Regions from separate parts of the Arthrobacter sp. SLBN-112 genome, predicted to be linked through region 3. Evidence: riboswitches for the same ligand, from Rfam matches in the RefSeq annotation. Region 3 holds a riboswitch; each other region holds the start of a gene.
What was found. Region 3 has a riboswitch for cyclic di-AMP ahead of QF050_RS20015 (peptidoglycan DD-metalloendopeptidase family protein). Riboswitches for the same ligand answer to the same signal wherever they lie in the genome.

Region 1 (4,725 bases), 1.5 Mb from region 3:
GTGACGAATCGTTCCAGGTCAAAAGGTTCACTCATGGGGGTCTCCTTGTGGGGTGCGGTTCACGGCGTCAACTCTTTTTCCAGTTGGCCTGCTGCGGTTTGGAGCTGCGGGTCCGGGTCTTCGCGCCATCGCGACAGGACGGCGGAGGCCCGCTGGCGTTCGCGGCCGCCCAGGCCGGCCAGCAGGGGTACCAGGACGTCAGAAACCAGGGGCTCGGCCAGGTCGGGCGCCTGGGCCGAGCGAAGGAAGCCCTCCAGCCGGGTCAGGTCCGAGTGCCGCAGCAACCGCACGTTCGTTTGCAGCAGTACCACGGCGGCCAGGCGGCGTTCGAAGACCGGCCGTGAGCCGGGCTTCGGCTGGCCCCACAGGGCGGAGGCCAGCATTACCGTGGCGTCGTGGCCCATGTCCTTGAACTTCCGGATGGCGTCCCGGACGGTGCCGCGGACTGCACCGATCGAAGATCCGTAGGAGGCCAGTGCCCCGCCCAGCCGGTTGCCCACCTCGTCGGCCCGGTACCAGGCCCCCTCGTTCCGGAGGGTCCGGTCGATGAAGTCAGCAGCCGCGGCGACGTCGGTCATTTCGGTCATCGCCCCCGCCCCGCGGACGCATGCCGGATGCAAAATGGGGTCCACGGCCGCGCTTCGAGCCTGCCGTCCGAGATGGGCTCGCCGCAGACGGCGCAGGTTCCATAGGTACCGTTGGCCAGGCGGGCCAGGGCTGCCTCCACCTGGTCCAGCCCGGCTGAACTTTGCTTCAACAGTACCGAGGCCTGCGAGAGTTCGAAGGCGATCGTGGCGCCTTCGGGATCGTGCTCGTCGTCGACGTTGGAGTTTTGGCGCGCCGAGTTGGCCGCGTCGATATCGGCCCGCAGCGCCGGCAACAGTGCCAACCGCCGGGCCCGTTCGTCTTCGAGCAGCATCCTGAACCGTTCGAAATCTGGCATGCGGAAAGCCTAGCGCGTCAGTCAGTACCAGTTCAGGGCTACCGAATGGCTCCAGGCGCCGCACGGGGAGCCGTAGCGGTCGCTGATGTAGCCGAGCCCCCACTCGATCTGCGTCCGGTAGCTGGTCAGCCAGTCGCTTCCGGCGCTGGCGTACTTGCCGGGCGGCAGCGCCTGGGCTATGCCGTAAGCACCGGAGGAGGCGTTGGTGGCGGTGGTCAGCCAGCTGGATTCTTTGGTCCACAGCTGGGCCAGGCACTGGAACTGGTCCGGGCCCCAGCCGAAGGCACCCAGGCGCCCGGAGGCATAGGCCTTGGCACCGGCCGGATCATTGACGGCACCGCCGGGGACGGAGGGAACGACGACGGGCGGCGGGCTTGGCACGGCCGGCTGCGGCGGACTGCCGGGAACCGGGTCGGCCGGCGGGGCGGGGTTTGCCGCGTTGCCGGCCGGAGCGGCGGGCGCGGGTTTGGGCTGCCGGGCTGCGGCCGCGGCTGCCTGCGCTGCGGCTTCAGCCTGCTGGCGGGCCTGTTCCGCCGCGGCGGCCCGCTTGGCTTCCTGGGCTGCTTCATAGGCAGCCAGCGCCGCCTGGCCCTGTCGGTACTCTCCTTCGAGGGCCGCCGTCGTTCCCTTCAGCGAGGCCAGCTGGGCGGTCAGTTCGCTGCTGTGCTGCTGTTCGTCACTGACCTGCCGGGCGAGCGTGTCCTGGGCGGAGCGGGCCGCGTCCAGTTTGGCTTTTGCTTCCCCGGACAGGCGTTCGCGCTCACTGCGGGCCGCTTTTTCCTGTTCCGCCAGTGACGCGGCAACTTTGCCGGCGGCCGCAGCTTTGTCCACCAAAGCCGCCGTCTTGTCGCCCACCAGTTGGACGAGGTTGAGCCCCTGGACGCTGTTGTTCTGCAGGGCATCCAGGGCCACGAAGAACCCTGTATTGGTCCCGCCCGTCTTGTACGACTGGACGGCAAGGGCACCGATCTCCTTGCGATACTTGGCCAGTTCGTCGTTGGCGCGGGCGGCTTGGGCGGACAATGCGTCCAGCCGCGTTGACGCCGCCTGAAGCTCGGCGTCGGCCGCGGCATAGTCCGCGGCTGCCCGGACGGCAGTGTCACCGGCCGCTTCCGATTGGGCTTGGAGGCCGCTCAGCAGCCCGTTGATGGTGGTGATCTCCGCCGCTTTCGCCGCCTCGGAAGACTGCGCCTGCTGCACGTCAGCCCAGGACGGGTATCCACCGGGCGGTGGAGGCTCGTCCGCGGAGGCAGGCAGCACCGTGGCCGCTGCCACCGCGATGGCGAGCAATCCCCCCATCAGCGGGGACTTGGGCATGGTCACGAACAGGGGCATAGTCCCGAAGCATACCGGCGACACGCCGGGGCGGAAAGACGGCCGTGCCCGCTTTGTTACCCGGAGGGGCCGCCACCGGATCAATCTCCGGTCGATGCCGGGCGGAAGGGCCACATCCAATCGTTTGCAGAATACGAGAGACAAAGCTCGTATGTTACCTAAACGTGACAATTGGGGCGTCCGCGGGTTATGGTCTTCTGGTGTCCCTCCCAAAACGGGACATTCCCATCAGTTTGCCGAGCCCTGCCGCTGATACCGGGATTCAACCGCTTTCATGCTGGCAGGGACGGGGGAACCAAGTTTCCACGACCTTTTGAGGTCTTGGGGTTAAGTCGGACAGCTCCTCCGCCCACCGCGGAGATGTGTTCGGCCGGGTATCTCCAACCCGAACCCGACAGCTCACCCCGCAGGCATGGGAGAGGCGATCTACCGTGTCAAAAAATCTCACCACTGCCCGCCACCGCGCGACTCCGGCCCGTTCCATTGCGCTCGAGGGCCTCGCCCTGACCGCCAAGTCGCAGGCCCGTTCGCTGGGCCGTCCGGCCCTCGCGGTTGCGGCCGCGTCCGGCATTGCCTTCGGGGTCGGCGCCCCGGCCCACGCGGGCGTGACTGGCGCGGACACCACGGAGCAAACTAATGTCCAGGCCACCGCAGCGCCGGCAGTTGCTCCGGCTGGCGCGGCAGCAACCGTGCACACCGTCGTTTCCGGGGATACCCTGGGCGCGATTTCGGCAGCGTACGGGGTCAGCCTGAACGACGTCCTGGCCGCCAACGGCTTGGGCCTGTCGTCCATCATCTACCCCGGCGACCAGATCCGGATTCCCGGTGCAGGCTACGTGGCAGCACCGGCTCCGGCCCCTGCAGCGGCGCCAGTCCAGGCGGCAGCTGCCACCGCACCGGCAAACACCGGCATGAACATGTCCTACGCTTCCGCTACTCCGGTGGCTTCCACCACCGGCACCGGGACCGGGGCCGCCATCCTGGCGTCCGCCTACAGCCAGATCGGTGTGAGCCAGGACTGCACTGCCATGGTTGAGAAGGCCCTGCGTTCGGTGGGCAAGAGTGTCGGCGATCTGGCGCCCACCCAGTTCTTCCAGTACGGCAGCGTGGTCGGCAGCCCGGCACCCGGGGACCTGATTATCACCTCGGGCCACGTGGGTGTGTACGCCGGCAACGGCCAGGTTGTGAGCGGCGGCGTCAACGGGTACACCACGCAGGTGCACTCCATCAGCTGGCTCAGCGGCTACTCAGTGGTCCGCGTAGCCTAAGCCTTCGCACAGCGAAGCCGGCTTCTGACAGGAGGGCGGCAGCCGGGTTTCCGGCTGCCGCCCTCCTGTCGTCCTGCTGCGGGCCTCATTCCGTGGCGGATCAGGTCCCGCAGAAGGTCGTGTACGAGCCGAAGCCCTCCGGGGCCCCTTCCATGTAGCGCTCCATCCCGGCCCGCTCGGTGAAAGGATCGGTGACGGCCTCGAGCAGGCGGTGCAGCGGGGCCAAGTCTCCTTCCGTGCCGGCGGCGAGGGCTTCTTCCACCAGGTGGTTCCGCGGAATGTACGCCGGGTTGACGTTGTCCATCAGCCCCGCATCGGGTTGCAGTGCCAGCCACCGCTCAGCCCAGGCGTCGAAACCGGCTAAGTCCAGCACCATCCCGCGCACGGGGCGCAGGTCGCCGCGGGCGGCCTTGCCGAGGTTTCGGAAGAACAGCGTGTAATCCACTGGGCCGTCTTTGAGGATGGCCACCGCATCATCGACAACGCCTGACGCGGCGTCGTCGCTTCCGTTGCCGCCGGCAAGGCCCAGTTTGGATTTCATGCCACCGGTCCACGCCTCGCTGTACTGTCCACGGAATCCGCCGAGCACCTCCACCGCGGGAGCAACGGCCTTCTCCTGGTCCTCGTCGATGAGCGGGAGCATCGCCTCGGCAAGACGGGCAAGGTTCCATTCAGCAAGGACCGGCTGGTTGGCGTAGGCGTAGCGTCCACTGACGTCGATGGAACTGTAGACGGCCGCGGGATTGAAGGCGTCCAGGAAAGCGCACGGGCCGTAGTCGATGGTTTCCCCCGAGATGGTCATGTTGTCCGTATTCATGACCCCGTGCACGAATCCCACCAGCATCCACCGGGCCACCAGGCTGGCCTGTGCGGAGACGACGGACGAGAACAGTGCCAGGTAGGGGTTTGGGGCTTCGGCGGCCAGCGGATAGTGCCTGCTGATGGCGTGGTCCGCCAACCGCTTCAGGAGGTCCATGTTTTCCGTGGCCCGGGCGTACTGGAAACTCCCAACCCTCAGGTGGCTCCGGGCCACCCGCGCCAGGACAGCACCGGGCAGCATGCCCTCACGCCGGACCTGCCGCCCCGTTGCCACGACGGCGAGCGAGCGGGTGGTGGGTATGCCCAAGGCGTGCATGGCTTCGCTGACAAGGTACTCGCGCAGCATGGGCCCGACCACCG
Region 2 (4,725 bases), 4.2 Mb from region 3:
GGCGGCAACTCCGAGGTGGCCGCGTGGGTGCAAGCCAACTTCCAGGCCCAAACCGTGGGGAACTCCACGGTGTACCAACTCACTAAGTAGGACCCCATGGCCGGCTATTACCCAACCCCAGTGAAGGCTCCCCCCGCTCCCGCTGCCCAGGGCCCTGTTGCCGCGGCCCGCGTGCGGCGGGATCCCCTGGCCCTCCGGCACCGGCTGGAACTGTTAGGCGTTCTGGCGGCCACCGCCGTGCTGTACCTGTGGAACCTCGGGGCGTCCGGCTGGGCCAACGCTTTCTACTCCGCCGCCGCCCAGGCCGGATCGCAGGACTGGGCGGCCTGGTTCTTCGGCTCCTCGGACGCCGCCAACTCCATCACGGTGGACAAGCCACCGGCGTCCCTGTGGATCATGGCGTTGTCGGTCCGGATGTTCGGCCTGAGCTCCTGGAGCATCCTGGTTCCCGAAGCCCTGATGGGCGTCGGGATCGCCTGGCTGCTGTACCTGGCCGTCCGGCGGGCAGCGGCGCCGGCCACCGGCGACCCGCGGCTCGCCCACCGGGCAGGCCTGCTGGCCGCTGTGGCGCTGGCCCTGACGCCGGTGGCCACGCTGATGTTCCGGTTCAACAACCCGGACGCCCTGCTGGTGCTGCTCATGACCGCCGCCGGCTACGCGGTGCTTCGCTCCGTCCAGGAGGACCGGCTGCGCTGGCTCCTGCTGGCAGGGGTCTTCCTGGGCTTCGGGTTCCTTGCCAAGCAACTGCAGGTGCTGCTGGTGGTCCCCGGCTTTGCGTTCGCCTACCTGGTTGCGGCGCCGGCAGGGCTGGGCCGGCGGCTGCTGCACCTGCTCGCCACCGGTGCGGCGATGGTTGCCGCGGCCGGCTGGTGGCTGGCCGTCGTCGAACTCATCCCGGCGGCGGACCGTCCGTTCATCGGCGGTTCGCAGGACAACTCCATCCTGGAGCTGACCCTCGGCTACAACGGCCTGGGCCGGCTGACGGGCGACGAAACCGGCAGCGTGGGTGGCGGCAACGGCTGGGGCGTTCCCGGCCTGCTGCGGATGTTCAACAGTGAATTCGGCGGCCAGATCGCCTGGCTGCTGCCCTCCGCCCTGATCCTTGCTGCGGGCCTGCTGTGGCTTGGGCGGCGGGCGCCGCGGACTGACGCCGTGCGGGCGTCGGTGATCATCTGGGGTTCCTGGGTGCTGGTGACCGGGTTGGTCTTCAGTTTCATGGCCGGCATCATCCACCCGTATTACGCGGTGGCATTGGCACCGGGGATCGCCGGGCTTGCCGGCCTGGGCCCGGTACTCCTCTGGCAGCACCGGCGGCAGGCCGCTGCAGCGGTCCTCCTCGCGGCATCGGTGGCCGCGGCAGCCCTGATGGCCTTCACCCTGCTGGGTACCACGTCCGCCTACGGTCCGTGGCTGCGCTGGCTGGTGCTGGTTGCAGGCCTGGCGGCCGCGGCAGGAATTGGGCTGGGCAGGTTCATTCGCCTGCGCTCGGTTCAGCGGACGACGACGGCGCTCGCCATTGCGGCATCGCTCGCCGGACCGCTGGCGTTCTCCATGTCGACGGCGACGACGGCGCACAGCGGGGCCATTGTCAGTGCCGGGCCGGCGACGTCGTTCAGCGGCCCGGGTGGGTTCGGCGGAAACCGGGCCGGCGGGTTTGGTGCGGGCGGCAATTCCCGGCAGTTCAGCGGCCAGGCCGGGGCAACCCGGGGCGGCGCAGGCCAGACTGGACAAGGCCAAGGTGCCGGCGGTGGCCGTGCCGGCGGGATGGGTGGCCTGGGTGGCCTCCTTGGTGCGCCCACGCCGTCGGCCGAGCTCGTGGCCGCACTCAAGGACGGTGCCTCGAACTACACCTGGGCCGCGGCAGTGGTCGGTTCGAACAATGCCGCCGGTTACCAACTGGCAACGGAACTGCCGGTGATGGCTGTGGGCGGCTTCAACGGCACCGACCCCTCCCCCACGCTGGAACAGTTCCAGGCACTGGTATCCCAAGGCAAGGTCCACTACTTCATTGCCGGCGGGACCATGATGTCCAACAGCGGTTCGGACGCCTCCACCCGGATTGCGCAGTGGGTAGCGTCTACCTTCCCGTCGCAAAGCATCGGCGGGACCACGGTCTACGTCCTGGCGTGATAATCGCGCTGCAGGACAAGTCGCGCAGCAAATCGACGCGCCAGGAATCGTGACTTCCGTTACCCAAATGTGACTAATGCGTGATCTTCCTGTAGCGTTGATTGGGTGCGGTCCCCGTTCGGGCCGCATATCCCGGGTTGACGCCAAGCTCTGCCGCTTCCCGGATTCCGCTTGAGCAACGGCAGAGGCGGGGGACCCACCGTCCCGGGCATTGATTGCCCTTGGGGTTAAGCCAGCACGTGTTTGTTCCGTGCGGCCGGATGCCCTCATCCGAACCCGACAGCTAACTCCGCAGGTGTGAGAGGCGATCAATCATGTCTAAATCCATGGCAAAACCATGCCTGCAAACCAAGGCAAAACACCGGGCCAAACCCCAGCCCGCCAAAAACACCACCTTGGGCCGGCGTGCTGCAGTCCTCGCGGCATCGTGCGCTGTGCTGGTTGGCGTTGGCGCGGCAGGCCAGGCGACCACCAGCATGACCCAGGCGTCGTCCACCGGGTCAAACTCTTCAAGTTCGGCGTCGGACGCTCAGATGAGCATCGAGAAGAGCGAAATCCGGTCCAACCCGGCCGCGAATCCCGCTCCTTCCGCCATCAGCGTGGCGCCGCAAGCGGCCGAGCCGGCTCCTGCGCCCGCACCCGCCGCCCCGGCAGCTGAAGCACCCGCCCCGGCGCCTGCCCCCGCACCCGCTCCTGCCCCCGCACCCGCTCCTGCCCCCGCCGTCGCGGTTAACGATCCCGCAGGTGCCCAGGCCTATGCCGCCAGCCAACTGTCTTCCTTTGGCTGGGGACCGGACCAGATGCAGTGCCTCCAGACGCTGTGGACCAAGGAATCCGATTGGACCACCACGGCCACCAACGCCAGCAGTGGCGCGTACGGCATCGTCCAGTCGCTGCCCGCGGAGAAGATGGCCAGCGCGGGCGCCGACTACCTGACCAACTACCGCACGCAGATCAACTGGGGCCTGGACTACATCAAGAAGAGCTACGCCTCGCCCTGTGGCGCATTGAACTTCCACCTGGCGCACAACTGGTTACTAGGCACCACTGGTACTGGACACCACTGGACAACGCCCGCCGCGGGCCGCGTCACCATGATCCGGCCCGCGGTTTTGCGTTAACCGGCGTCCTGCGCGGCGTCTTTCCCGTCGCCCTGCCCGGCGTTCCGCCACGGGATGTACTGGACAGACCACCTGTTGCCGTCCGGATCGGCGAAGTACAGGAAGTGGCCCCACTGCTGCACGTCCACGTCGCTGACATCCACGCCGTTGCCCTTGAGCTGGCGGTGGGCGGCCTGGATGTCGCTGACCACCAGCTGCAGGTTGGAGCCGGTGCCGGGCGGAGCGTCGGTGAGCCCTTCGCCGATGCAGATGGAGCAGGCAGAGCCGGGCGGCGTCAACTGCACGAAGCGGATCGAATCCGACGGTCGCTCGTCGTAATCGGCGTTGAAGCCAACCTTGTTGACGTAAAAATCCTTGGCGCGGTCCACATCGGACACAGGGACAAAGACGAGTTCAAGTTTCCAGTCCATCCGCACAGGCTAGCGGCGGGAACCGGCGTGGAAAAGGGCCGGTGCTAACCGGCGATGCCGTACAGGCGGTCGCCGGCGTCACCCAGGCCGGGAACAATGTAGGACTTTTCGTTGAGCTTCTCGTCAATTGAAGCCAGGACGATGTGTACGTTGGCCCCGGACAGTTCCTCCTCCAGCCGGGCCAGGCCCTCCGGGGCGGCCAGCAGGCAGATGCAGGTGACGTCGGAAGCACCGCGCTTGAACAGGAACTTGATGGCTTCGCGCAGTGTTCCGCCGGTGGCCAGCATCGGGTCCAGGACAAAGACCTGGCGGCCGGTCAGGTCCTCGGGGAGGCGCTCGGCGTACGTGATGATGTCCAGGGTTTCCTCGTCCCGGGCCATGCCCAGGAAGCCCACCTCTGCGGTGGGAACCAGCTTGGTCATGCCCTCCAGCATGCCCAGGCCGGCGCGCAGGATGGGGACCACCAGCGGCGTCGGCTTGGTGAATGCGGTGCCGACAGTGGTGCTGACCGGCGTTTGGATGGTGACGGGCTCGGTGCGGACCTCCCGCGTGGCCTCGTAGGCCAGGAGGGTCACCAGCTCTTCCGTCAGCTGGCGGAAGACCGGCGACGGCGTGTTTTTGTCCCGCAGGACGGTGAGCTTATGGGCGACCAAGGGGTGGTCAACAACGAGAGTGCGCATCCCCCAAAACTATCATCCGGCGCTGCCTTTCCCGGGTCCGGAGGAACCGCCGTCGTGCAGCTCCTCCGCCACCACGTCGCGGACAATGGGACGGTCGAACGACGGCGCGGCACCCACGTGCTCCCGCCTGCGGACGATGTGGAACAGCCGGTGGGCCAAAATCACCACGCCCACCCAGGTGAGCCCCAACAACCAGCCGGCCATCACATCCGTAAGCCAGTGGTGCCCAAGGAAGACCCGGCTCAATCCCATGGCGATGATGAACACCGCACCCGCCGTGATGGCCGTAACCCGGACGCGCATAACCTGGAACTGGAGGCAGATCAGGTAGACCACAAGGCTGATCACCACCGTGGTGTTCAGCGTGTGCCCGCTGGGGAACGA
Region 3 (4,725 bases):
CAATGGTGGAAGCCGCCGAAATCGGAGCGTCGACGGCGGATTCAACTTCCATGGCGGATGCCGGAGCTGAGTCGCGCTTGACGTTGGTGTCGGCAGCGTTCGCGGCAATGCCGCTGGTCAGGACGAGGCCGGAAGCTGCAGCGATCACTGCGGCCTGGCGGCCCATGCCGCCGGCGTTGTCGCTGACAGCCTTGGCAATAATTGCGATCGAGTTGGTTTTGGTGACCTCGGCGCGGTGCCGTGCGGTAGCACGAGTCGTCATCAGTTCTCTCTTTCGTTTTCCTCTGGACCGCGGTGGCCTGTCCGAGGGGGTTGGATGCGCCGGCATCTTGGGGGTACGCCGGCGCATCCCGAACGGGGATGTGGTTTCTAGCGAGAAAGCTTTGGGCAAAGAAATAGCCCTTGGAGCCGGGAGCCCAAGAACTACTTGTTCAGGTGGTAGTACGTGGAAGTACCGGTTGCTGCAGGCGAGTGGAGCATGGTTCCCTGCGACGGGTTGAGCGCGCTGATCATCATGCCGTTGCCGACGTAGATGCCGACGTGCGCGCCGCCGTTCTGGACAACAAGGTCACCCGCCTGGGGGGTGGACGTGGGTGTCATGATGCTCCACGCATTCGTGCGGGGGATGCTGATCCCGGCCTGGGCGTAAACCCACTGGACGAACCCGGAGCAGTCCCAGCCGTTGGGGGTGGTGCCGCCCCAGACGTAGGGGTGGCCGATGCCGGTGTAGGCGATCGCGGCGATGCCCGAGGTGGCCGCGGAAGAAACGGTCTCCACTGCCTGCCCGGCCGTGGACGCCTCTTGGCCGGCAGCATTGGCGGTTCGGTCCGCTGACGCAGTGGACTGGGTACGCACCGTTTCCACCTTAGGAGCAGCGGTGGTCTTGACCACGGGGCGCTCGAAGGAAACGGTGGCGGTGGGGGCTGCCGTGACAGCAAGGGCGGTCTGCGCCGAGCCGGACTCCGTGGAGGCGGAGACACCAGCGGTGGTGTCCGCTGCGGTGGCCGGCAGGCCCATGCTCAGGATGAGGCCCGAAGCCGCTGCCACGACGGCAGCCTGGCGGCCGACGGTCCCGGCATTGGCGCTCACGGCCTTGGACACAGCGTCCAAAGGGTTGGCCCGAACCGTTTGCGCACGGTGGCGCGCGGAATTATGGCGTGAAGACACGAAGGTAGCCTCTCCCAATGCCTGCGAGGTGAGCTGTCGGATTCGGATGGGAGTCACCCGGCCACTTTGCTTCCTGGGAAGCTCATGACTTAACCCCAAGGCCTTCCACAATGCAGAAGGCCAAAATTGGTTCCCCCGCCCCTGCCAGACGATGAAATGCGAACGGACCTTGAGCGGTGGCAGAGTTAGGCAATCCACTCAAGAGCGTCAACTTCGGAAAAGTTGACGCGAGTTAGACGGTACAGCAGTTTTGCTTCAATGTCACATTCAGGTCACGGCTCGTCACTGTGAGCTGAGAGTGCGCAATCATTCGGTTACAACCAGCCCATGGGATCGACCACTTCGCCATTGACCTGCACCTCGAAGTGCAGGTGGCAGCCGGTGGAAGCGCCGGTGGTCCCGCTCAGTGCCACGACTTCGCCGCGGGAGACCGTCTGGCCCACTTTGACGTTGAAGGACGAGAGGTGGTTGTACGTGGTCTCCAGGCCGTTGCCGTGGTCGATGACCACCCGGTTTCCCCCGCCGAACTGGTGCCAGCCGGCGAAGGTCACGGTTCCTGTCGCGGCTGCCAGGACGGGCGTCCCGCACTGTGCCACGAAGTCCTGTCCGCGGTGGAAGTCTCCGGTGCCCCCGGTAATGGGGCTGACCCGGTAGCCAAAGGGCGAAGCGGTAACCAGGGATGCCAGCGGGGCGGCCAGGGTTCCGGCGGAGGCGGCCCGGCTTACCGATCCGGCCGACTGGGCGCTCAGCAACTGCTTCAGCTTTCCGTCCGGGTCTGCCTGCGTCACGACGGCCGAGCGGCTGAAGTCGATCTGGGCGCCCACATCGGCGGAAATCTGGGGCTGGGGGCTGACGGAGGAGGCAGCCTGGGGTACTGTGCCGGCTGCGTCCGTCGCCATGACGGGACTTGTGGCCGGCATGGTCACGGTCAGCACCAGGCCGGTGGCGGCGAGGGCGATGCCAGCCTTCTGGCCGATGCCGCTGGCCGCAGCAAAGTCGGTGATTTGCCGGAATGGACCCCTGCGGCGGCGCGCATCCCGCTGGGGGTCACGGGGGCGCTCCGCAGCGGCGACTTCGACAACCCGGGGTGCCTCAGGGGGGCCGGCGGCGCGACGGCGGCCCCGGGAGGTCTGCATGGTCAAGAAGGGTTCCTCTCTGGAATCGCCTGCGGAGTTAGCTGTCGGATTCGGGTCAGAGAGATCAAAGACCCGGCCCGCCATGGGCAAACTTCTGCGCAGGAGTATCCCCGGAGGAATCCTTCACTGGAGAGGCTTGCTGCTGACGGACTTCACCCCAAGGCAGTCCCCCGCTGCCGGTTGTGGTTCCCCCGCCTCTGCCAGTAACGACTCGTACACCTGGTCCGCTGGCAGAGCTCGGCTCCGGATCAGGTAACGCTTAAGTATCAACGCTGGCTTCCACTATAGGGGCTTAAGACCCTGGGTAACAATTCCGTTATCTTTGTGTGGAAACCCCTGCGTGGGGTAAAGGAAGCGGGGTGTCAGGCCTGGTTCACGGCGACAAAGACGTGCGCGGCCACCTCGGGCGGAAGCTCCAACGCTCCCTCGATTCCTGCCACCCGCACCGAAATGTAGTCACCCACGCGTTCGAGTGACACTGCCGCGCCGGGCCGGATGCCGCCTTCGTCGAGCTGGGTCAGCAGTTCCGGTTCAACCTGGATCGGTTCCGCCAGGCGGCTGATGGTCACTCCCGAGGCAGGCCCGTAGGCTTTCATTGCTTCCACCAGGCTGATGGCGCCGTCACCGAAGCCGGGCCCAGGCTGCCCGCCCAAGGCGGCCAGGCCGGGGATGGGGTTGCCGTAGGGCGACTCAGTGGGATGGCCCAGCATCTCGTAGATCCGCCGCTCCACCCGTTCGCTCATCACGTGTTCCCAGCGGCAGGCTTCATCGTGAACGTAGGCCCAGTCCAGCCCAATAACATCGGCCAACAGGCGTTCGGCCAGCCGGTGCTTCCGCATGACCTCGGTGGCACGCTTGCGGCCAATGTCCGTCAGTTCCAGGTGCCTGTCACCGGAGACGACAACCAGGCCATCGCGCTCCATCCGGCCGATGGTCTGGGAAACGGTGGGCCCCGAGTGGCGCAGGCGTTCGGCGATACGGGCCCGGAGGGCAACGATGTTTTCTTCCTCAAGCTCCAGGATGGTCCTGAGGTACATCTCCGTAGTGTCGATCAGATCCGTCATCCAGCTCAGCTCCTCGAGCGCAGTACCTTGCGTTGTCCCACCGTATCGCCTCTTCCCGCGACGTAGTCCGGGGAAAGTTTAGCCTATTTTGATTTAGTCCGAATAGGCGCGGGCGCGTGCGGCGTCTCATTGGCTGGACATTGGCGCAGCCCGCTCCCGCCACCCCGTGCGCTTCAGGCAGAATTGGGGGAGGTTTGCACTGCAGCCATGGCCGGCTCCCGGCCACCCACCACCCGGACCACAGCTTTCGTCCCCGCCGAATGGAGCACCTGTGAGCGACACCAGCATCACGATTCCCGCCAACCTCCTGCCCCAGGACGGGCGGTTCGGGGCCGGGCCCTCAAAGGTCCGGCCGGAACAGATAGATGCCCTGTCCGCTGCGTCCAAGACCATTCTCGGCACGTCCCACCGGCAAGCCCCCGTCAAGAACCTGGTGGGCTCCGTCCGCGAAGGGCTCAGCCAGTTCTTCCGTGCTCCCGAGGGCTACGAGGTAGTCCTCGGCGTCGGCGGCTCCACCGCTTTCTGGGACGTCGCCAGCTTCGGCCTCGTGGCGAAGAAAGCCCAGCACCTGTCCTTCGGCGAGTTCGGCTCGAAGTTTGCCTCCGCCACCAACAAGGCACCGTTCCTGGAAGCGTCCTCGATCATCAAGTCCGAGCCGGGCACCCACCCCGCAGCGCAGGCTGAAGCCGGCGTGGACGTCTATGCGTGGCCGCAGAATGAGACCTCCACGGGCGTCGCCGCCCCGGTCAAGCGGGTGCCGGGCGCGGACCAGGACGCCCTGGTCCTGGTGGACGCCACCTCCGCTGCCGGCGGCCTGGACGTGGACGTTGCCGAGAGCGACGTCTACTACTTTGCCCCGCAGAAGAATTTCGCCTCCGACGGCGGCCTCTGGCTTGGCCTGTTCTCCCCCGCCGCCCTCGAGCGCGCCGCTGGCATCAAGGCAAGCGGCCGCTGGATCCCCGATTTCCTGGATCTCCAGACGGCCATCGACAACTCGCGGCTGAACCAGACGTACAACACCCCGTCCCTGTCCACGCTGGTGACCCTGGACGCACAGGTCCAGTGGCTGAACGCCAACGGCGGCCTGGACTTCGCGTGCGCCCGCACTGCCGACTCCGCCGGCCGCATCTACAGCTGGGCTGACGCCTCGGAGTTCGCCACCCCGTTCGTCGCCAACCCCGAGGAGCGCTCCAACGTCATCGCCACCATCGACTTTGACGAGTCGGTTGACGCGGCCACGGTGGCGAAGGTCCTGCGTGCCAACGGCATCGTGGACACCGAGCCCTACCGGAAGCTGGGCCGCAACCAGCTGCGCATCGCCACCTTCGTGGCCATCGAGCCCAGCGACGTCTCGGCGC

Region 1: it holds a riboswitch for cyclic di-AMP, as region 3 does, so the genes downstream of both, QF050_RS13185 (LysM peptidoglycan-binding domain-containing protein) here and QF050_RS20015 (peptidoglycan DD-metalloendopeptidase family protein) in region 3, are expected to answer to the same signal.
Region 2: it holds a riboswitch for cyclic di-AMP, as region 3 does, so the genes downstream of both, QF050_RS00390 (hypothetical protein) here and QF050_RS20015 (peptidoglycan DD-metalloendopeptidase family protein) in region 3, are expected to answer to the same signal.

What each region holds. Positions count from the first base shown of each region.
Region 1 covers NZ_JAUSXY010000001.1:2,806,871-2,811,595, reverse strand. Annotated here, with positions in the region: gene QF050_RS13205 (DUF1810 domain-containing protein) at 1-35, opposite strand, end outside; gene QF050_RS13200 (DNA alkylation repair protein) at 60-587, opposite strand; gene QF050_RS13195 (TraR/DksA C4-type zinc finger protein) at 584-943, opposite strand; gene QF050_RS13190 (lytic transglycosylase domain-containing protein) at 965-2,278, opposite strand; cyclic di-AMP (ydaO/yuaA leader) riboswitch at 2,533-2,706, shown strand; gene QF050_RS13185 (LysM peptidoglycan-binding domain-containing protein) at 2,710-3,546, shown strand; gene QF050_RS13180 (protein adenylyltransferase SelO family protein) at 3,647-4,725, opposite strand, start outside.
Region 2 covers NZ_JAUSXY010000001.1:90,836-95,560, forward strand. Annotated here, with positions in the region: gene QF050_RS00380 (glycosyltransferase family 39 protein) at 1-90, shown strand, start outside; gene QF050_RS00385 (ArnT family glycosyltransferase) at 97-2,130, shown strand; cyclic di-AMP (ydaO/yuaA leader) riboswitch at 2,279-2,441, shown strand; gene QF050_RS00390 (hypothetical protein) at 2,445-3,251, shown strand; gene QF050_RS00395 (glyoxalase superfamily protein) at 3,248-3,661, opposite strand; gene upp (uracil phosphoribosyltransferase) at 3,706-4,341, opposite strand; gene QF050_RS00405 (phosphatase PAP2 family protein) at 4,354-4,725, opposite strand, start outside.
Region 3 covers NZ_JAUSXY010000001.1:4,321,466-4,326,190, forward strand. Annotated here, with positions in the region: gene QF050_RS20005 (NlpC/P60 family protein) at 1-262, opposite strand, end outside; gene QF050_RS20010 (NlpC/P60 family protein) at 424-1,101, opposite strand; cyclic di-AMP (ydaO/yuaA leader) riboswitch at 1,172-1,369, opposite strand; gene QF050_RS20015 (peptidoglycan DD-metalloendopeptidase family protein) at 1,482-2,303, opposite strand; cyclic di-AMP (ydaO/yuaA leader) riboswitch at 2,314-2,556, opposite strand; gene QF050_RS20020 (metal-dependent transcriptional regulator) at 2,666-3,367, opposite strand; gene serC (phosphoserine transaminase) at 3,639-4,725, shown strand, end outside.